Regions from separate parts of the Streptomyces sp. MAI_2237 genome, predicted to be linked through region 2. Evidence: riboswitches for the same ligand, from Rfam matches in the RefSeq annotation. Region 2 holds a riboswitch; each other region holds the start of a gene.
What was found. Region 2 has a riboswitch for cyclic di-AMP ahead of LN251_RS17815 (NlpC/P60 family protein). Riboswitches for the same ligand answer to the same signal wherever they lie in the genome.
Positions count from the first base shown of each region.

Region 1 (7,374 bases), 1.5 Mb from region 2:
GGCCAGACCGCCCTCGCGACGCTTCTCACCCGGCTGCCGGACCTCCGACTGGCCGGGGATCCGGGGGAGTTGAGGTGGCGGGGCGGGCTCATCATGCGCGGACTGCGCACACTGCCGGTCGAGTTCACCCCGGTCGAGGCGTCGCGGCCGACCGCGCAAACATGACACGCGTTCAACTATGTGATCTTCACGTGATCTACGCGGCATTAACTTGTGACAAGTGATCGGTTGCCGCTACGTTCACGGATCAACAGCGGCGCGAAGGTTTGGCCCAAGCTTCACGCGCCGCGGTCACTGCTGTCTCGCGAAAGGCCCTCCGCATGCTCTCCGGGAACGGTCGTCACCGTCGCCCCCGCCAGGCTCCGGCTCTCCTCGTCGCGGCCGGAGTGACCGGCTCCGCCATCGCGATCCCGCTGTTCGCGGCAGGCGGCGCCAGCGCCGCCGACGGGACCACCTGGGACAAGGTGGCGCAGTGCGAGACGGGTGGCTCCTGGAGCGAGAACAGCGGCAGCGGCTTCTACGGCGGTCTGAAGCTCTCTCAGGCGGACTGGGAGAAGTACGGCGGCCTCGACTACGCCTCCCGGCCCGACCTGGCCAGCCGCAACCAGCAGATAGCCGTCGCGGAGAAGCTTCTGGACGCCGAAGGCGTCGGCGCCTTCCACACCTGTGGGCTGACGTCGGGACTGAGCAAGGACTCCGGTTCGGCTGACGTGGACACCGGCATCGGGGACGGCTCGTCCGACTCATCCGGTTCGTCGGACAGTTCGGACTCCACCGGTTTGTCCAATTCGTCGGGTACCGCGTCGAGCGACCCCTCCGACGGTTCCGCCTCGTCGGACGCGTCCGGTTCGCCCTCGGCCACTCCCGGCTCTTCTTCTCATTCCACCGGTAAGTCGAGCAAATCAGGCAAGTCGGCCTCGCCCTCCACCTCCGCCCCGAGTGACTCTCAAGAGGCCGGCGGCTCTTCCGGTGACCGGTCGAAGAGTGACGAGTCGGACAATTCCCGGCAGGCGCTGGGTTCCTGGAGCCTCGTCGACACGGGAGCGGTCGACTCCACGACCGCCGACGGCGGCACTGGCAAGCACCGCGGAGTCAGCGCCGACGAAAGCGGCGTGAAGCCCGCCGGGCGCGACTCCTACACCGTGCACACCGGCGACACTCTCGCCTCCATCGCCGACTCCCTTGACGTGGACGGCGGATGGCGCGCCCTCTACGACGCGAACAAGCAGGCCATCGGTACCGACCCGAACCACATCTTCACCGGTCAGACCCTCGATCTCCCTGCCGAATAGGGCCAAATGAGGCGGGAGTTCACGTCACACTTCGCGCTGAATGTCCGGTTTGGTGAAAGTGTGGGATGAGTCTCAGAGGCCCTGATCGTCTTTGAAATTCAGCGGATTCCGTGTCTACGGTCGTGACCGCTCGGCAACCCGAGCCCCGTCTGCCGCAACGCCGAATCCTGCCAGCGGCCGTACGGGAACAGTCGTCGCTTCACAGCGCCGTAGGCAGGAGCGGGGGACCCAAGGTAAGTGCCCCACCGGGTGGTTGACGGTGGTGGCTCGGGGTGTAGCCGCGGCTCGCGAGAGCGAGTCCGCGGCCGGGCAACTCAACCGGCCCGAACCCGACAGCTCACCTCGCAGGCGTCGGTGAGGGGATCCACCATGCTGTTTTCCAGCAAGGGCAAGCACCGTCGTCCGTCCAAGGCCACCCGCGCCGCCGCGCTCGCCGGTGTCACCGGTGTCGCCATCGCCGCCCCGCTGATGGCGGCCGGCAACGCCTCCGCCGCCACCGCATCCGAGTGGGACGCGGTCGCCCAGTGCGAGTCGGGTGGCAACTGGTCCATCAACACCGGCAACGGCTACTACGGCGGTCTGCAGTTCTCCGCCTCCACCTGGGCCGCGTACGGCGGCACCGCCTACGCCGCGCAGGCCAACCAGGCCTCCAAGGCGCAGCAGATAGCCGTCGCCGAGAAGGTTCTCGCCTCCCAGGGCAAGGGCGCCTGGCCGGTCTGCGGCACGGGCCTGTCCAGCGCCGCCTACAACGGCTCCAGCGCCTCCACCGGCTCGTCGAGCAGCACCACCCGCTCGACCACCGAGCAGCAGGCCTCGCGGTCCTCCGAGCGTCCGGCCCCCAAGAAGTCGACCAAGACCGTCACCACCCCGACCGGCAAGAAGGTCAAGAAGGGCGACGGCGAGTACAAGGTCGTCAAGGGCGACACCCTCAGCTCCATCGCCACCGCGCACAAGGTCAAGGGCGGCTGGAAGAAGCTGTTCGACCTGAACAAGGGCATCGTCCAGGACGCCAACCTGATCTACCCGGGTCAGCAGCTGCACCTGAAGTAAGGCACAGCCGACCTACAGGCCCCGCACATCCGTGTCCCCCACCGTGGAGGTGCGTGAGGGCCACCCCCGTCCCCACGGGCTCCCCGCTCCGGTGCGTCTTCCCCCGTACGCACCGGAGCGGGGCTTTTCTCTGCCCGCCGCCTGTCCGGCGCCTGCCCGCCGCCTGCCCGCCGTCTGTCCGGCGCCTGCCCGTGGCCGGCGCGTCGTCGCCCGGGATACATGCTGTGTTCACCCGCCTTTGTTCCGCACGTGAACAATAGGTACCGTCTGTCCTTGTCCACGGGACGGTCGGTCGGCTGGCCGATGGCCCCGGGGCGGTTAGGCTCTAGTCGCAAGGCCGAGGTAGGGCCTAAAAAGGCCCGCGTGCCCCGCACAACCAGCGTCACATCCAAGAAGGAGATGCTCGTGCCGTCCATCGACGTCGTCGTAGCCCGGGAAATCCTCGACTCGCGAGGGAACCCCACCGTCGAGGTCGAGGTCGGCCTCGACGACGGCAGCACGGGTCGTGCCGCCGTCCCGTCCGGTGCCTCCACGGGCGCCTTCGAGGCCATCGAGCTCCGCGACGGTGACCCCAACCGCTACAAGGGCAAGGGCGTCGAGAAGGCCGTCCTCGCCGTCATCGAGCAGATCGGCCCGGAGCTGGTCGGCTACGACGCCACCGAGCAGCGCCTGATCGACCAGGCCATGTTCGACCTGGACGCCACCGACAACAAGGGCTCGCTCGGCGCCAACGCCATCCTCGGCGTCTCGCTCGCCGTCGCCCACGCCGCCTCCGAGGCCAGCGACCTCCCGCTCTTCCGCTACCTGGGCGGCCCGAACGCGCACCTGCTGCCGGTGCCGATGATGAACATCCTGAACGGCGGCTCGCACGCCGACTCCAACGTGGACATCCAGGAGTTCATGATCGCCCCGATCGGCGCGGAGACCTTCTCCGAGGCCCTGCGCTGGGGCGCCGAGGTCTACCACACGCTCAAGTCCGTGCTGAAGTCCAAGGGCCTGGCCACCGGCCTCGGCGACGAGGGCGGCTTCGCCCCGAACCTGGGCTCCAACCGCGACGCCCTGGACCTGATCCTCGAGGCCATCAAGCAGGCCGGGTACGTCCCCGGCGAGCAGATCGCCCTCGCGCTCGACGTCGCCGCCTCCGAGTTCTACAAGGACGGCAAGTACCAGTTCGAGGGCAAGGACCGCTCGGCCGCCGAGATGACGGAGTACTACGAGGAGCTCGTGGCGGCCTACCCGCTCGTCTCCATCGAGGACCCGCTGTTCGAGGACGACTGGGCCGGCTGGAAGGTCCTCACGGACAAGCTCGGCGACAAGGTGCAGATCGTCGGCGACGACCTGTTCGTCACCAACCCCGAGCGCCTGGCCCGCGGCATCGAGGAGGGCACCGCCAACGCCCTGCTGGTCAAGGTGAACCAGATCGGTTCGCTGACCGAGACCCTGGACGCCGTGGAGCTCGCCCAGCGCAACGGCTTCAAGTGCATGATGTCCCACCGCTCCGGCGAGACCGAGGACGTCACCATCGCCGACCTCGCCGTCGCCACCAACTGCGGCCAGATCAAGACCGGCGCCCCGGCGCGCTCCGAGCGCGTCGCCAAGTACAACCAGCTGCTGCGCATCGAGGAGATCCTCGACGACGCCGCGGTGTACGCCGGCCGCAGCGCCTTCCCGCGCTTCAAGGGCTGAGCCGCAAAGGGTCAATCCTGCGCCAGTCGTACGTACGTCCCCGTACCGGTCCCGTACCGTGTGCGGGGACGTACGCACGTGTGAACGGCATGAACGGGAGGCGCGGACATGGCCGTGAAGGACCGGGACCGGTTCTCCACCGCGACCAGGCTCAGGCTGCTCGGCGAGCAGACGGCGGCCCGGGTCTACCGCTCCCAGACCAAACGGCAGGCCCGCCGCTCCCGGCTGACGGGCCGGGCCGCGCTGCTGGCCCTGGTGCTGTGCACCCTCGTCGTGGCCCTCGCCTATCCGATAAGGCAGTACGTCTCCCAGCGCGCCGAGATCTCCGACCTGGAGCGCCAGAAGCAGCAGGCCGAGGAGCGGGTCGAGCAGCTGCGCGACCTCAAGGCGCGCTGGAAGGACGACTCCTACGCCGAGCAGCAGATCCGGCAGCGGCTGCACTATGTGATGCCGGGCGAGACGGGATACGTCGTCGTCGACCCGGACCGCGCCAGGCAGTCGCGCGCCGGACTGGGCGCCGCCGACCGCCCGTGGTACGCGAACTTCTGGGACGGGGTCGACAAGTCCGACGCCTCCGACCAGTGACCTGAGCAGAAAGACAGTTCTCCGTGGAAACGCCTCCGCCGCCCACCCCGCGCACCGAGCCCACCGACGCCGACGTCGAGGCCTTCAAGCAGCAGCTCGGGCGGCCGCCGCGCGGGCTGCGCGCGATCGCCCACCGCTGCCCGTGCGGGCAGCCGGACGTCGTGGAGACGGCGCCCCGGCTGCCGGACGGCACGCCCTTCCCGACGACGTACTACCTGACGTGCCCGCGCGCCGCCTCGGCCATCGGCACGCTGGAGGCGAACGGCGTCATGAAGGAGATGACGGAGCGGCTGCAGACCGACCCGGAGCTGGCCGCCGCGTACCGGGCCGCGCACGAGGACTACATCCGGCGCCGGGACGAGATCGAGGTCCTGGAGGGCTTCCCGAGCGCGGGCGGCATGCCGGACCGGGTGAAGTGCCTGCACGTGCTGGTGGGTCACTCCCTCGCCGCGGGCCCGGGCGTGAACCCGCTGGGCGACGAGGCGATCGCGATGCTGCCCGAGTGGTGGCGCAAGGGCCCGTGCGTGCAGCGGCTGGCGGCTCCCGACCCGGCCGACGAACTCCCCGGCGAGGAGGCCGAGGAGGACCCGACCGTGATCCGCAGCGGCTTCTTCTCGGCCCGGCCGATGACGCCCAGGGGCTTCACCCGGGTCGCCGCGGTCGACTGCGGCACCAACTCCATCCGGCTGCTGGTCGCCGACGTCAACCCCGGCACCGGCGAACTGCTGGAGCTGGACCGGCGCATGACGATCGTGCGGCTCGGTCAGGACGTGGACCGCACCGGCCGGCTGGCGCCGGAGGCGCTGGAGCGGACGTTCGCGGCCTGCCGTGAGTACGCGGAGGTGATCCGCGACCTGGGCGCCGAGAAGGTCCGTTTCGTGGCCACCTCGGCCTCCCGGGACGCCTCCAACCGGGACGACTTCGTGCGGGGCGTCGTCGACATCCTCGGCGTCGAGCCCGAGGTGATCTCCGGCGAGCAGGAGGCGGAGTTCTCCTTCACCGGCGCGACCAACGAGCTGAAGGGCCGCGACGACCTCGCCCGGCCCTACCTGGTCGTGGACATCGGCGGGGGGTCGACGGAGTTCGTCGTGGGGGACGACCACGTGCGGGCCGCGCGCTCGGTGGACGTCGGCTGCGTGCGGATGACCGAGCGGCACCTCGTGGTCGACGGCGCCGTCAGCGACCCTCCCTCCGAGGAGCAGATCGCGGCCGTACGCGCCGACATCGAGCGGGCCCTGGACCTCGCCGAGGAAACGGTCCCGCTCGGCGAGGCGCGGACCCTGGTCGGGCTCGCCGGCTCGGTGACCACGGTGTCGGCCATCGCCCAGGAGCTGCCCGCGTACGACTCCGCGCGCATCCACCACTCCCGTGTCTCGCGCGAGCGCGTCCGCGAGATCACCGACCGGCTGCTGCGCTCCACCCACGCCGAGCGCGCGGCCGTCCCCTCGATGCACCCCGGGCGCGTCGACGTCATCGCCGCCGGGGCTCTCGTCCTGCTGTCGATCATGGAGCGGACGGGCGCCGAGGAGGTCGTCGTCAGCGAGCACGACATCCTCGACGGCATCGCGTGGTCGGTGGCGTAGGTCTCGATTGTTACCGATGGGTAGCTCTCTGACGAGCAGGTCGGATAGCGTATGAGCGTCACGGAGGGGCCTTCGCGGGCCCCTCTGCGATGTGTCCTCCGGAAAGTTCGTGAAGTTCTTCACAAGGAATTCCGTCCCCGGAGACCATGAAACGGTCCCGGTTGGGCCTTTCGAGGGCCCAAAGGCCCCTTGAACATGTTCAGAATCGTGGTATGAAGAGGGTCCCGGAGGTTCTCGCGAAGGGGTGTTTCGGAGGGCTCACCGCACCTCCGCGGGCCCAGAGAGGCAGCTCACGCGGCATTGACAACGGGTCGTAACGGACCCGGCCCGAGGGCCGGCGACATGACCTGTGGCACGTGGGTCGCGGAGAATAACACACCCCCTGTCCGAGCTTGTGAAGGGGCGCACGAGCTACCCCCCTCAGGCGGGTGGATACTCGATGCCATGAGCACCACGGAGCGTCCCAGGATCCTCGTAGTAGGCGGTGGGTACGTAGGCCTGTACGCAGCTCGGCGCATCCTCAAGAAGATGCGCTACGGCGAGGCGACCGTCACGGTCGTCGACCCCCGGTCGTACATGACCTACCAGCCCTTCCTCCCCGAAACGGCAGCCGGCAACATCTCCCCGCGCCACGTCGTCGTCCCGTTGCGACGCGTGCTGCCGAAGGCGGAGGTCCTCACCGGCCGCGTCACCACCATCGACCAGGACCGCAAGGTGGCCACGATCTCCCCGCTGGTCGGTGAGGCGTACGAGCTGCCCTTCGACTACCTGGTGATCGCGCTCGGCGCGGTCTCCCGCACCTTCCCGATCCCCGGCCTCGCCGAGCAGGGCATCGGCATGAAGGGCATCGAGGAGGCCATCGGCCTGCGCAACCACGTGCTGGAGCAGCTGGACAAGGCCGACTCCACCACGGACGAGGAGATCCGCCGCAAGGCCCTCACCTTCGTCTTCATCGGCGGCGGCTTCGCCGGCGCGGAGACCATCGGTGAGGTCGAGGACATGGCCCGCGACGCGGCCAAGTACTACAAGAACGTCTCCCGCGAGGACATGCGCTTCGTCCTCGTGGACGCCGCCGACAAGATCCTGCCCGAGGTCGGTCCCAAGCTGGGCGCCTACGGCAAGGAGCACCTGGAGAGCCGCGGCGTGGAGATCTACCTCTCCACCTCGATGGACTCCTG
Region 1 covers NZ_JAJPGQ010000003.1:73,555-80,928, reverse strand. The annotation lists gene LN251_RS10625 (cytochrome P450 family protein) at 1-165, shown strand, start outside; gene LN251_RS10620 (transglycosylase family protein) at 321-1,292, shown strand; cyclic di-AMP (ydaO/yuaA leader) riboswitch at 1,488-1,658, shown strand; gene LN251_RS10615 (transglycosylase family protein) at 1,662-2,342, shown strand; gene eno (phosphopyruvate hydratase) at 2,742-4,028, shown strand; gene LN251_RS10605 (FtsB family cell division protein) at 4,137-4,613, shown strand; partial or broken gene LN251_RS10600 (DUF501 domain-containing protein) at 4,637-5,086, shown strand; gene LN251_RS10595 (Ppx/GppA phosphatase family protein) at 5,240-6,196, shown strand; gene LN251_RS10590 (NAD(P)/FAD-dependent oxidoreductase) at 6,641-7,374, shown strand, end outside.
Region 1: another riboswitch for cyclic di-AMP. It lies ahead of LN251_RS10615 (transglycosylase family protein); the one in region 2 lies ahead of LN251_RS17815 (NlpC/P60 family protein).

Region 2 (7,374 bases):
GTCCCCTCCGGTACGACGGTGAAGGCCGGGCAGCCGATCGCGTACTCCGGCAACTCGGGCAACTCCACCGGCCCGCACCTGCACTTCGAGGTGCACCCCGCGGGCGGTGCGGCCATAGACCCGCTGCCGTGGCTGCGCAGCCACGGCCTCGACCCGACGTAGGCGTCCCCGACCGCCGTACGAGCCCCCGCTCCCGAGGAGCAGCGGGGGCCGTTTCGTGTCAGAGCTTCTCGACCGGCGCGTACCGCAGCAGCAGCCGCTTGGGCTTGGTGTCGCCGAAGTCGATCGTCGCCTCCGCGTTCCCGCCGGTGCCCTTGACCGCGACGACGGTGCCGAGCCCGAACTGGTCGTGCGTGACGCGGTCGCCGACGGCCAGGGAGACCACCGGCTTCTCGGACGTCCGCCGCGTGGCGAAGCCGGACGCGCCCGACGCCGAGGAGCGCGAGCGGGAGGACGACAGGGAGGCGGCCACCCCGGACGCGGGCCCGGAGGAGACGGGGGACGTGGCGCCCGTGCGCTTCCAGTCGACGTGGTGGGCCGGGATCTCCTCCAGGAAGCGGGAGGGCGGGTTGTACGACGGCTGGCCCCAGGCGCTGCGCAGGGAGGAGCGGGTCAGGTACAGCCGTTCCCGCGCGCGCGTGATGCCGACGTAGGCGAGCCGCCGCTCCTCCTCCAGCTCCTTGGTCTGGCCGAGGGCGCGCATGTGCGGGAAGACGCCGTCCTCCATGCCGGTGAGGAAGACCACCGGGAACTCCAGGCCCTTGGCGGTGTGCAGGGTCATCAGCGTGATGACGCCGGAGCCGTCCTCGTCCTCGTCCGGGATCTGGTCGGAGTCGGCGACCAGGGCCACCCGCTCCAGGAAGTCGGCCAGTCCCGCGGTGGTCTCGCCCTCCGCGGTCTCCTGCTCGAACTCCAGTGCCACGGCCGCGAGTTCCTGGAGGTTCTCGATCCGGGTCTCGTCCTGCGGATCGGTCGAGGCCTGCAACTCGGCGAGATAGCCGGTCCGTTCGAGCACCGCCTCCAGGACGGTCGCGGGGCCCGCGCCGGAGTCGACGATCGTACGGAGGTCCTCCATCAGCGTGTTGAACTTCTTCACGGCGTTGGTGGACCGGGCGGCCATGCCGTACGCCTCGTCGACGCGGCGCAGGGCCTGCGGGAAGCTGATCTTCTCGCGCTGGGAGAGGGCGTCGATCATCGCCTCGGCGCGCTCGCCGATGCCCCGCTTGGGGACGTTGAGGATGCGGCGCAGCGGCACCGAGTCCTCGGGGTTGGCGAGGACCCGGAGGTAGGCCAGGACGTCCCGGACCTCCTTGCGCTCGTAGAAGCGGACGCCGCCGACGACCTTGTAGGGCAGGCCGACGCGGATGAAGACCTCTTCGAAGACACGGGACTGGGCGTTGGTGCGGTAGAAGACGGCGACGTCGCCGGCCTTCGCGTCGCCCGCGTCGGTGAGGCGGTCTATCTCGTCGGCGACGAACTGCGCCTCGTCGTGCTCGGTGTCGGCGACGTAGCCGGTGATGCGCGCGCCCGCGCCGGCGTTGGTCCACAGGTTCTTCGGGCGGCGGGACTCGTTGCGCTCGATGACCGCGTTGGCTGCGGACAGGATCGTCTGGGTGGAGCGGTAGTTCTGCTCCAGCAGGATCGTCGTCGCGTCCGGGTAGTCCTCCTCGAACTGGAGGATGTTGCGGATCGTCGCGCCGCGGAAGGCGTAGATCGACTGGTCGGCGTCACCGACGACGCACAGTTCGGCGGGCGGGAGGTCGTGTTCGTTCGGCGGGACGTCCTCGTCGTGCGCGCCGGTGCCCACGAGCTCGCGCACCAGCGCGTACTGGGCGTGGTTGGTGTCCTGGTACTCATCGACCAGGACGTGCCGGAAGCGGCGGCGGTAGTGCTCGGCGACGTCCGGGAAGGCGCGCAGCAGGTTGACCGTCGTCATGATCAGGTCGTCGAAGTCGAGGGCGTTGGCCTCGCGCAGCCGCGACTGGTACATGGCGTAGGCCTGGGCGAGGGTCTTCTCGAAGCCGTCGGTGGCCTGGGCGGCGAAGTCCTCCTCGTCGATCAGCTCGTTCTTCAGGTTGCTGATCTTGGCGCTGAAGGACTTGGGCGGATAGCGCTTGGGGTCGAGCTCCAGGTCCCGGCAGACCAGGGCCATCAGGCGCTTGGAGTCGGCGGCGTCGTAGATCGAGAACGAGGACGTGAAGCCGAGCTTCTTGCTCTCGCGGCGCAGGATGCGCACACACGCGCTGTGGAAGGTCATCACCCACATCGCGTTCGCGCGCGGCCCGACGAGCTGCTCGACGCGCTCCTTCATCTCGCCGGCGGCCTTGTTGGTGAAGGTGATCGCGAGGATCTGGCCGGGGTGCACGTTCCGCGAGCCGAGGAGGTGGGCGATGCGGTGGGTGAGCACACGGGTCTTGCCGGAGCCGGCGCCGGCCACGATGAGCAGGGGCGTGCCGGCGTGCACGACGGCCGCACGCTGGTTCTCGTTCAGCCCGTCGAGGAGCGCGGCCGGGTCGATCGCCGGGCGCGGGGCGCCGTCGCGGTAGTGGGAGTCCCGGTCCGGCGGCGCGTCGAAGTTCCCGCCGAACAGATCGTCCGGAACCGGCTCCGGCGTGTGATCGTCCTCGGGCGGCGGCGGGGGCTCCTCGTGGCCGCGGGGGGCCTGGAGGTCCGCCAGGAAGCTGTCGTCAAAGAGGCTGCTCATCGCTCTCCGAGTCTAGGGGGCCCCACTGACAGCCCGCCGCCGCCCTGAGAACATCGCCGGATCCGATCGCGCCGCGCACCCTGCGCACACTTTTGTCACCGTCCGTGAGCAGCGGCGGAAGGTTGACCGAAGGTCACGAAAATGTATCGGGCATATCGAACATCGTCCTTCACAGGGGCCACACGAGTTGGCTACCGTTCCGCGCAGGCCATACGACCCCCACCGGCGAACGTCGCCGGGCCGCGTGGCCTCCGCCGAGTCCGGGGCGCCGCCGCGCCGTCCGGAGCCGGGGACCCAACCGACCTTGGGGTGAATCGGCCCGACCCCCCTGCGGGGAGCGGACCGTAGGGCAACCCTTCCGAACCACCCGCCCGAACCCGACAGCTAACTCGGTAGGCGGAATATGGAAGGAGTCGCCTCCCTTGGCGTCGCACCGCAAGTCGCGCCCCGCGGGAACGCGCGTAGCAGGCATACGCACCCCCGCTCTCGCCACGGCCGCCCTCACCTCCGTGGCACTGCTGTCCCAGACGGCCACCGCAGCACCCTCCGCCGACGGCAAGCCCAGCCTCGAGGAGGTCGAGAAGAAGGTCGACGACCTCTACCGCCAGGCCGAGTCGGCCACCGAGAAGTACAACGCGGCCAAGGAGAAGACGACCAAGCAGCGCAAGCAGGTCGACACCCTCCTCGACGACGTCGCCCAGCGCGCCCAGAAGCTCAACCAGGAGCGCGAACAGCTCGGTTCCTTCGCCGCCGCCCAGTACCGCACCGGTGCCGCCGCACCCGACACGGCGACCTTCCTGCTCGCCGACTCCCCGCAGGACTACTTCGACCAGGCGCAGCTGATGGGCCGGCTGACCTCACGTCAGAAGAGCGCGGTCGACGACTACTTCGCCGAGCAGTCGGCGACGATGAAGAAGCGCGAGGAGGCCTCGCGGAGCCTGGAGTCGCTCACCCGGACGCAGAGCGACCTGCAGACCGCCAAGTCCACGGTGCAGCGCAAGCTCAGCTCCGCGCGCGAGCTGCTGTCGAAGCTGACGGCCGAGGAGAAGGCACGGCTCGCCGAGATCGAGAAGCAGAAGCAGGAGGAGGCCGCCCGCAAGGCCGCCGAGCTGGCCAAGCAGCAGGCGGCCGCGCAGGCCGAGGCGGCGGCCGCCACCCAGGACAGCGGCTCCACGTCCACCTCCGGCACCGGCACGGGTACCGGCACCAGCACCTCGGACTCCACGTACGCCACCAAGGCGGCGAAGGCGATCGCCTTCGCCCGCGCGCAGATCGGCAAGCCGTACGTCTGGGGCGCCACCGGCCCCGGCTCCTACGACTGCTCCGGCCTCACCCAGGCCGCCTGGAAGGCCGCCGGCGTCACGCTCCCGCGCACCACCTACGACCAGGTGAACACCGGCACCACCGTCTCCCTCACCGACGCCCAGCCCGGCGACCTGATCTTCTTCTACGACGACATCAGCCACGTCGGCATCTACATCGGCAACGGCATGATGATCCACGCCCCGAAGCCGGGCGCGTACGTCCGCGAGGAGTCGATCTACTACGGCGGCGAGTCCATCATCCACAGCGTGGTGCGGCCGGCCTGAGCCGGGCCGCTCCGACGCGGGGCCTGGGCGCGGGCGCACGGCAGCCGCCGTGCGCCCGCGTCAGGTCCACAGGACCGCGATGAAGATGTTCGTCGTGGTGAGCGCGCCCACCAGGCCGAACATGCTCTTGTCGACCGTCTCCTCGTCCCGCTTCACATAGACCAGGCCGAGGATCACGATCAGCAGGGCCAGCTTGATGCCGATCTTGATGTTGTTGACGTGATGGTCGTCGGCCTGGTTGAGGCCGACCAGGATCGCGCCGGTGACCAGCATGGTCAGCGCCCCGTGCAGCATGCCGGGGACGAAGCGGGCCGTGCCCTGCCCCATCGCCTTCATCTGGGTGAGGAAGCCGCCGAGGAGTGCGGCGATGCCGACGATGTGCAGGCCGACGAAGAGATGGATGAGTACGTCCATGAGGCCGGAGCTTAGACAGCGGTGTCCGGGGCCTTCGACACCGGCCCTCCCCCGCCGGTCGATCTCGCATATATGCGCCATAGCACCGCGGCGGCCGGAGCCACCCGAAAACCGTCACATCGGTCAGCGCACCGTGTGAACCCGACGGCGCAGGGCCAGGATCGCGGTCGGATGCGGTCACCCGTCGCCTCACTCACGGCACTTCCGCACAATGCGTTACCGGACCGACACAGCCGGGTTTAGCGTCCTTCCCCAGGTGACCGGCTCCCCACCGCCGCCCGGGCCAGGGGCGGCAGTCGGCCACCACCGCCGAGAAGGTCCGGCGGCGGCCCGCTTCCCCTGTGCGGCCCGCCGCCGGACGCGTAAGCCGCCCCGCAGGGGGTGGTCGTACGAAAGGACGTGCAGTCCAGGTGGCAGCGCATCGCAAGCCCGGTCGGAGATCAGCACTGGGCGGCAGCACCGCCCGTACGGCCTTCACCATCGCCCTGGCGGGCGCCGCGACCGCGACGGCCTTCGAGGGGACCGGACAGGCCGCACCCCAGCTGACTCCGGCGCAGGTCAAGGCGAAGGTGGACCGGCTCTACCTGGAGGCGGAGACCGCCACCCAGAAGTACGACGGCGCCAAGGAGAAGGCGCGGGCCGCCGAACACCGTCTGTCGACCCTGCGGGACGAGGCGGCGCGCAAGACGGAAAAGCTCAACTCGGCGCGGGACGCGCTGGGTTCGATCGCCGCGGCGCAGTACCGGGGCGGCGGCCTTGACCCGGCGCTGCAGCTCGTCCTCTCCAGCGATCCGAACCGGTACCTGGACGACGCCGAGTTCGTCGACCGGGTCGGCACCCGGCAGGCGGCGGCCGTCGCGGGCGTACGCCAACAGCTGCGGGACATCGAGCAGTTGCGCGGGACCGCCCGCGTCGAACTGACCTCGCTGAAGGCACGGCAGGCCGAACTGGCGCGGCAGAAGAAGACGATCACCGGGAAGCTCGACGCGGCACGTCGGCTGCTGTCCGGCCTGTCCTCCGAGGAGCGCGCCCGGCTCGGCCTGGACGGCGGCGGTACGAGCCGCGCCTCCCGGTCGGGAACGGACGGACGCGTCGGCCTCCAGGCGCCCGGCTCGGCCACGGCCCAGGCACCCGACTCCCGTGCCGCGGCGGCCGTCCAGTACGCCTACTCCAAGCTCGGCAGCCCGTACGTGTGGGGGGCCACCGGCCCCGACGCCTTCGACTGCTCGGGCCTCATCCAGTCCGCGTACCGCTCCGCGGGCGTCTCGCTGCCCCGCACGACGTACGCGCAGATCGACGCCGGCCGGCGCGTCTCGCGTTCCGAACTGCTCCCGGGCGACCTGGTGTTCTTCTACTCGGGCATCAGCCACGTCGGCATCTACATCGGCAACGGGCAGATGATCCACGCCCCGAACCCCTCGGCTCCGGTGCGGATCGCGCCGATCGACGAGATGCCTTTCGCGGGCGCGACACGGGTGGTGTGAGCCTCAGACCAGCCGCCGGGCCGTCGCCCACCGGGTCAGCTCGTGCCGGTTCGACAGCTGCAACTTCCTGAGCACCGCCGAGACATGGGACTCGACCGTCTTCACCGAGATGAACAGCTGCTTGGCGATCTCCTTGTAGGCGTACCCGCGGGCGATCAGCCGCAGCACCTCGCGCTCGCGCTGGGTGAGACGGTCCAGGTCCTCGTCGACCGGCGGGGCGTCGGTGGAGGCGAAGGCGTCCAGGACGAAGCCGGCCAGCCGCGGGGAGAACACGGCGTCCCCCTCCTGGACCCGGAAGACGGAGTTGACGAGGTCGGTGCCGGTGATCGTCTTGGTGACGTAGCCGCGGGCGCCGCCGCGGATCACGCCGATCACGTCCTCCGCCGCGTCCGACACGGACAGCGCGAGGAAGCGCACCGGCCGCTCGGCGTCGGCCATCAACGGGGCGCAGCGGCGCAGCACTTCGACGCCGCCGCCGCCCGGGAGGTGGACGTCGAGGAGGACGACCTCGGGGCGGGTCGCGGTGATGACCGTGACCGCCTGGTCGACGTCCGCGGCCTCGCCGACGACCTCCACGCCGGTCTCGTCGGTCCGGCCGATCTCGGCCTGGACGCCGGTACGGAACATGCGGTGGTCGTCGACGAGGACCACGCGCACGTGCCGCTCGCCGGCGCTCCCGCCGGTCGGTTCCACGGGCTCGTTCGCCTCGGTCGGATCGCTCATGACGTCTTCTCCGCCCTCTCCATCTCCAGCTCGACCTCCGTGCCGCCGTCGGGCACCGCGCGCAGCCGCGCCGTGCCGCCGTTGCGCTCCATGCGGCCGATGATCGATTCTCTGACGCCCATGCGGTCGGCGGGTATCGAGTCGAGGTCGAAGCCGGGACCGCGGTCCCGCACCGACACGAACACCGTCTTGCCCTCCACTTCGGCGTAGACCTGCACCGCGCCTCCCTCGCCACCGTACTTGGCGGCGTTGACCATCGCCTCGCGCGCGGCCTGCATCTGCGCCGCGATCCTCTCGTCGAGCGGGCAGTCGCCGACGACGACGACCTCGATGGGCACGCCGTGCTTGTCCTCGACCTCGGCGGCGTTGCGCCGGACCGCGTCGGCGAGATCGGCGGGCTCGTCGGCCTCGTCCTTGCCGGTGCCCTCCGGTTTGTACAGCCAGGTGCGCAGGTCGCGTT
Region 2 covers NZ_JAJPGQ010000003.1:1,597,049-1,604,422, reverse strand. The annotation lists gene LN251_RS17825 (M23 family metallopeptidase) at 1-162, shown strand, start outside; gene pcrA (DNA helicase PcrA) at 221-2,704, opposite strand; cyclic di-AMP (ydaO/yuaA leader) riboswitch at 2,947-3,118, shown strand; gene LN251_RS17815 (NlpC/P60 family protein) at 3,127-4,293, shown strand; gene LN251_RS17810 (hypothetical protein) at 4,354-4,707, opposite strand; gene LN251_RS17805 (NlpC/P60 family protein) at 5,118-6,191, shown strand; gene LN251_RS17800 (LuxR C-terminal-related transcriptional regulator) at 6,195-6,914, opposite strand; gene LN251_RS17795 (ATP-binding protein) at 6,911-7,374, opposite strand, start outside.

Region 3 (7,374 bases), 2.0 Mb from region 2:
AACAGCGGCACGGAAGCGGTGGAGACGGCGCTGAAGTTCGCCCGCTACGCCACCGGCAGGCCGCGCGTGCTGTACTGCGACCACGCCTTCCACGGCCTGACCACGGGCTCGCTGTCGGTCAACGGCGAGTCCGGCTTCCGGGACGGGTTCGCCCCGCTGCTGCCGGACACCGCCGTCCCGCTCGGCGACCTCGACGCCCTGACCCGGGAGCTGGCCAAGGGCGACGTCGCCGCGCTGATCGTGGAGCCCATCCAGGGCAAGGGCGTGCACGAGTCTCCGCCCGGCTATCTGCGCGCCGCCCAGGAACTGCTGCGCAAGCACAAGGCGCTGCTGATCGCCGACGAGGTGCAGACGGGCCTCGGCCGTACCGGTGACTTCTACGCCTACCAGCACGAGGACGGCGTGGAGCCCGACCTGGTGTGCGTGGCCAAGGCGCTGTCGGGCGGCTACGTCCCGGTGGGCGCCACCCTCGGCAAGGACTGGATCTTCAAGAAGGTCTATTCGTCGATGGACCGGGTGCTGGTCCACTCGGCGAGCTTCGGGTCCAACGCCCAGGCCATGGCGGCGGGCCTCGCCGTGCTGTCCGTCATGGAGAACGAGCAGATCGTCGCGAACGCCCGGGCGAGGGGGGAGCAGCTGAGGTCGCGGCTCGCGGCGCTCGTCGACAAGTACGAGCTGCTCGCCGACGTCCGCGGCCGCGGCCTGATGATCGGCATCGAGTTCGGCAGACCGAAGTCCCTGAAGCTGCGCAGCCGTTGGACGATGCTGCAGGCCGCGCGCAAGGGCCTGTTCGCGCAGATGGTCGTCGTCCCCCTGCTGCAGCGGCACCGAATCCTCACCCAGGTCTCCGGCGACCACCTCGAAGTGATCAAGCTGATCCCGCCGTTGATCATCGGCGAGCCGGACGTGGACCGGTTCGTGGACGCGTTCACCGCCGTGATGGACGACGCGCACAGCGGCGGCGGACTGATGTGGGACTTCGGCAAGACGCTCGTGAAGCAGGCGGTCGCCAACCGGTGAGCCGGGGCGGGTGCCCGGCCTGAGCACCCGGAGCGGTTTTTGCCTCTGGGGCAACAAATTTGCCGCAGGGGCAAAGTCGCGGCTCAATGGAGTCATGAGCTCTCCGGAAGCCGAGTCCGAGCCGCTCGCCGGGCCGGACCTGCCCGCCGTGGCGCCTCAGCTGCGCGCCCTGCGCCGTCGCGCCTCCCTCACCCTGGAGGCCGCGGCGCGCGCCGCCGGGCTCTCGCCGGCCCATCTGTCCCGGCTGGAGACCGGACAGCGCCAGCCCTCGCTGCCGATGCTGCTCGCCCTCGCCCGTATCTACGGTACGACCGTCTCGGAACTGCTCGGCGAGCGGGTCGCCGACCGGGACGCCGTGGTGCGTGCCGGTGACATGGAACCGACCCCGGCGGGCGGCTGGACCTACTGGCAGGCCGGGTCGCCCGGCCGTGGCATGCAGGCCCTGCGCGTCCACGTACCGCACGGCTCGCAGGGCGACATCGTGCGCGTGCATCCCGGCGAGGAATGGCTGTACGTCCTCAGCGGGCGGCTGTGGCTGCGCCTCGGTGACACCACGCACCGGCTCGCGCCCGGCGACAGCGCGCACTTCGACTCGCTCACCCCGCACCGCATCGCCGCGCAGGACCCCGACGGCGTCGAGCTCCTGTTCGTCCACACCCTGCTGCAGAGCCCGACGGCCGCGTTGTGCCTCGGCCCCACCAATGGAGAGACACCATGAGCAACAGCAACATGGAGGAGAAGTTCCCCCGCGCCCTGTGGGTCCGGTTGATCATCTACATCGCCGTGGGACACGTCTTCGCCGCCTTCATCTACCTGCTGTTCGCGGTGGGGGCGAAGTAGGCCGGCCGCCCGTCAGTCGAGCAGCCGTCCCCGCAGCCGCTCACGGATCTCCGGCGTGACCCCGAGCCCCTGCTCCAGGTACGCCTCGACCCCGCCCCAGGTCTCCTCGATGGTCTCGAAGGCCGCCGCCAGATACTCGGCGCGCGCCTCGAACAAGGGGCTGAGCAGCTCCATGACCTCGGGGGAGTAGCCCGCGGAGGAGCTGCTGCTGCGGTGCACCTTGTAGCGGCGGTGCTTGGCGTTGGACTCCAGGTAGTCCGCGACGATGGCCTCCCGCTCGACGCCCAGGGCGAGCAGGGTGACGGCTATGGACAGCCCCGCGCGGTCCTTGCCCGCCGCGCAGTGCATCAGCGCCGGCACGCTGTCCTCGGCGAGCGAGCGCAGCACGCGCGTGTGCTCGGCGGTGCGCTCCCTGATGATCATGCGGTACGAGACGATCATACGGTCGGCGGCCTTGCCGTCCCCGAGGACCTCGCGCAGCTGCTCGATCTCGCCGTCCCGCACCATCGTCCAGAAGCCGGCGCCGTCCGCCGGGTCCGACAGCGGCAGGTTCACGTTCCGCACGCCCGGCAGCTCGACGTCCGGGCCCTCCAGCTTCTGGTCGGCGGCGTTGCGGAAGTCGAAGATCGTGTGCAGCCCCAGCGAGGTGAGGAACGCGGCGTCCTCCTCGGTCGCGTGCGCCAGATGCCCGCTGCGGAACAGCACCCCGTGCCGCACCCGCCGGCCGTCCACCGTCGGCAGCCCGCCCACATCGCGGAAGTTGCGCACCCGGGCCAGCTCCGGCTCGGTCGACGGGATCTGCTGCGTCACGGGGGCTCCTCCCAGTCCGCCCGCCGGCTCGGCTCGACGACGGGCACCCTGACGACGATACGACATACGTTTCCTTGGGCAATGAGTTGTCCACAGGCGTTGCCGTAGGCCCCCACCGGCATTGATGATGTTGCTGCTTGATCGCACCTGTTCGAATATGTGGGGGCTTGATGCTGGAGATCTCCGACAACGGCCGTACCTGGCTCCTGACCGGGCCGACCAGTGGTTACGCGATGCACCTCACCGAGGACGACGAGCTCCTGCATCTGCACTGGGGTCCACGGATCGCCCTGGCCGACGCCGAGGCCCTCGCCGTACGCCCGCTGCCCGACTACCGTCCCTTCGAGTCCCCGCTCGACGGCCGTGAGGAGTACCCGGTCGAGGGCGGCCCGCGCTTCGTGCGCCCCGCCCTGTCCGTGCGCTCCGCGGAGCGGCGCGGCACGGAGTGGCGCTTCGAGGCGTACGAGGCGGAGGGCGACCACCTCCGGCTCAGGTTCCGCGACGGCGGGTTCGCGATCACCCTGCACCACCGGATGCGGCACGACGTCGTCGAGCGCTGGGTGACCCTCGACAACGAGGGCCCCGGCGCCCTGGAGTTGCTGCGCGCGGACGCGGCCACCTGGACCCTCCCCGACCGCGACGGCTGGCGGCTGTCCCAGCTGCACGGCCGCTGGGCCGCCGAGTCCCGGCTCACCAGCTCGCCGCTCACCTACGGCGAGAAGATCATCGGCAGCCGCCGCGGGCACACCGGACACCAGCACCTGCCCTGGGTCGCCCTCGACACCGACGCCACCGAGGAGCGCGGCGAGGTCTACGGCTGCGCCCTGGGCTGGTCCGGCTCCTGGCGCATCGCGGTGGCCCAACTCCCGGACGCGCGCGTGCAGATCACCGGCGGCGCCGGGTACGACGACTCCGGACTGCTGCACCTGGCGGCGGGGGAGTCGTACACCACTCCCGTCTTCGCCGGGCTGTGGAGCGACGGCGGCTTCGGCGGTGCGAGCCGGGCCTGGCACGCCTACCAGCGCGCGTACGTCGTCCCGGACGCCGAGAAGGACCGCCCCGTGCTGTTCAACTCCTGGGAGGCCACGGAGTTCGACATCTCCGAGGAGCAGCAGGGCGCCCTCGCGCGGCGGGCCGCGGCGATCGGCGTGGAGCTGTTCGTCGTCGACGACGGCTGGTTCGGCAAACGCATCAGCGACCGGGCCGGGCTCGGCGACTGGACGCCCAACCCGGACCGCTTCCCCAAGGGCCTGGCACCGCTCGCCGACTACGTGCACGCACTCGGCATGCAGTTCGGTATCTGGGTCGAGCCCGAAATGGTCAACCCGGACAGTGACCTGTACCGTGCCCACCCCGACTGGGTGCAGTTCCAGCCCGGGCGCAGGCGGACGGAGCTGCGCAACCAGCTCGTGCTTAACCTCGCCCGCGAGGACGTCCAGGAGTACCTCTGGGAGCGGCTCGACGCGCTCCTGTCCAGCGCCCCGATCGACTACGTCAAGTGGGACTTCAACCGCTGCTTCACGGACGCCGGCTGGCCCGGCGACGCCTATCCGCAGCGCCTCTGGGTCGACCACGTGCATGCCCTGTACGCCCTGCTGGACCGGCTCCGGGCGGCCCACCCCGGCGTCGTCTTCGAGTCCTGCTCGGGCGGCGGCGGACGGATCGACCTCGGGATCATGAGCCGTACGGACCAGGTGTGGACCTCGGACAACACCGATCCGCTCGACCGGCTCGCCATCCAGCACGGCTTCAGCCAGATCCACCCCGCGCGCGTGATGGCCGCCTGGGTCACCGACAGCCCCAACACCCAGCTCAACGGGCGCGTCAGCTCGCTGCGCTTCCGGTTCGTCAGTGCCATGGCCGGAGTCCTCGGCGTGGGTGGGGACCTCACGCAGTGGACCGAGGAGGAACTGGCCGAGGCCCGCGACTGGGTCGGCCTGTACAAGGTGATCCGGCCGCTCGTCCAGCACGGCGAGCTCCACCGTCTGAGGCCGCCGACGGGCGGGCTGAGCGCGGTGCAGTACACGCGCGGGGACGAGACGGTCGTCCTCGCCTGGCTGCAGGCGCAGAGCTACGGCGAGCCTGTACCGGCCCTGCGGCTGCGGGCCCTCGACCCGACCGCATCGTACGAATGCCTCGAAACGGGCGAAGTGTATCGAGGTGCCGTATTGCTGCATCACGGACTGCGAACCGGACTGCGGGGCGACCTTGATGCGGCAGTTCTCCGACTGCGCCGCATCTGACTCTTGTGTCCGAATTGGCGCGTTGGTTCTGCTTCATTCCAACTCGCGCCGCAGCAAGGGAAGCTGGAGCAGCGTCACGTGAGCAGCGTCATAGCCGTGACGGTGCGTACCTCGTCATGCTCACGTAATCGCTCTGTCATTCCTGCGGATTGACGCGCCGGACGAAGCGGAAATTCACGGAGAGTGACCGTGAATTTCCGCGGAGGATCAAGGGAAACGCATTCGCGGGGAACCGTCGCTTGTCCCCTCGCGTCCTCGTCGCTTACGTTCCACACCAATCCGGACGGACGCCCAATCCTGCCGCCGCCCGGAGCCCGCACCAACTCACCCGTGAACGGCAGGAGCGGGGGACCCACAGGTACAACGCCTGTTCCGGTCTCCGGAACGGCTAGGGGTACAGCCGCGACCAGCGCGCGGCCGGGCATCTCCAGCCCGCACCCGACAGCTCACCTCGCAGGCGCCGGAGAGGAATTCGCCATGCCCGCGAAGGGTAAGCACCGCCGCCCGAAGCCCCAGCGCTTCACCCGCTCCATAGCCGTCGCCGGAACCGGCGGCGCCGCGCTCGCCCTCCCGCTGATGGGTGCCACCGGCGCCCACGCGGCCACCGCCCAGTCCGCTTCCCAGTCGGTTTCGGAAAAGGCCGTGCAGGTCCTTCCGAATACCGTGAAGAAGACGACCGAAAAGAAGAACACCGCCTCCGAAAAGGCGGTGCACGTCTATTCGGTGCGCTCCGGTGACTACCTTTCGAAGATCGCCGAGGAGCAGCACGTCAGCGGTGGCTGGCACAAGCTCTACACCGACAACCGCGACGCCGTCGGCGACGACCCGTCGCTGATCCACCCGGGTCTGAAGCTCACGATCGGCAAGAAGGCCGCGACGGGCACCACCAAGTCCTCCTCCGCGCAGCGCCCGGCCCCGTCCAAGGAGCGCTCCTCCTCCGCGGGCAAGGCCACCACCCGGAGCGCCACGGCGACCACCACCGCCGCCACCGGCTTCCAGCTCCCCGTCTCCGGCGCGACCGTCGGCACCGGCTACCGCGTGGCCGGCAGCATGTGGTCCAGCGGCTACCACACCGGCGTCGACTTCGTCGTCCCCACCGGCACCTCCCTCAAGGCCGTGGGCGCGGGCACCGTCGTCTCCGCCGGCTGGGGCGGCGCGTACGGCAACCAGGTCGTCATCCGGCTCGCCGACGGCTACTACGCCCAGTACGCGCACCTCTCGCAGCTCTCCGTCTCGGCCGGCCAGAGCGTGAGCCCGGGCCAGCAGGTCGGCCTCTCCGGCGCGACGGGCAACGTCACCGGCCCGCACCTGCACTTCGAGATCCGGACCACGCCGGACTACGGCTCCGACGTGGACCCGGTCGCCTACCTCCGCTCCAAGGGCGTCGCCGTCGGCTGACCCCCCGCCGCCACGCCGCCCGACACGCCGCCGAAGGCCGGACCCCGATCCCCGGGTCCGGCCTTCGGTGTGTGCGCCTGCCGATGGTCAACCCGTCAACCGTGCTGGTCGAGGCGTTATTCCGACCTTGGTCAACACTTTAGGAGTGGCTTATCTCACCGCCCGTCAAGCCCTGCCTACGGTCGCGTAGGTCACATTGGAAGGTGAATCATGACGGGCGTGGCAGACGATTCGAAGAGTGACAGCAGATCAGTGATCGGGTCGTACGTCGCGGTGGGGGACAGCTTCACCGAGGGCGTCGGCGACCCCGGCCCCGACGGGGCCTTCGTCGGCTGGGCGGACCGCTTCGCGGTACTCCTCGCGGACCGGCGCCCCGAGGGTGACTTCAGCTATACGAACCTCGCCGTGCGCGGCAAACTCCTCGACCAGATCGTGGCGGACCAGCTCCCGCAGGCCGTGGCGCTCGCCCCGGACCTGGTCTCCTTCTGCGCGGGCGGCAACGACATCATCCGGCCGGGCACCGACCCCGACGAGGTCGCCGAGCGGTTCGAGCGGGCCGTCGCCCGGCTCACCGAAGTCGCCGGCACCGTCATGGTGACGACCGGGTTCGACACCCGTGGCGTGCCCGTGCTCAAGCACCTGCGCGGCAAGATCGCCACCTACAACGGCCATGTACGGGCCATCGCCGACCGGTACGGCTGCCCCGTGCTCGACCTGTGGTCGCTGCGTTCGGTCCAGGACCGCAGGGCCTGGGACGGCGACCGGCTCCACCTCTCGCCCGAGGGGCACACGCGCGTGGCGCTGCGCGCCGGGCAGGTCCTCGGCCTGGAGATCCCGGCAGACCCCGACCAGCCCTGGCCGCCGCTCCCGCCGCGGGGCACCCTGGAGATGCGGCGGGACAACGTGCAGTGGGCCCGCGAGTACCTGGTGCCGTGGATCGGGCGCCGGCTGCGCGGCGAGTCGTCCGGCGACCACGTCACGGCGAAGGGCGCCCTGTCACCCGAGGACATCAGGACCCGGATCGCCTCCGTCGCCTGACGCCCGGCGGAATGAGGCCCCCGGT
Region 3 covers NZ_JAJPGQ010000003.1:3,605,823-3,613,196, forward strand. The annotation lists gene LN251_RS26855 (aspartate aminotransferase family protein) at 1-1,020, shown strand, start outside; gene LN251_RS26860 (helix-turn-helix domain-containing protein) at 1,115-1,738, shown strand; gene LN251_RS26865 (DUF6126 family protein) at 1,735-1,860, shown strand; gene LN251_RS26870 (tyrosine-protein phosphatase) at 1,873-2,670, opposite strand; gene LN251_RS26875 (alpha-galactosidase) at 2,841-4,913, shown strand; cyclic di-AMP (ydaO/yuaA leader) riboswitch at 5,221-5,386, shown strand; gene LN251_RS26880 (M23 family metallopeptidase) at 5,391-6,311, shown strand; gene LN251_RS26885 (SGNH/GDSL hydrolase family protein) at 6,564-7,349, shown strand.
Region 3: another riboswitch for cyclic di-AMP. It lies ahead of LN251_RS26880 (M23 family metallopeptidase); the one in region 2 lies ahead of LN251_RS17815 (NlpC/P60 family protein).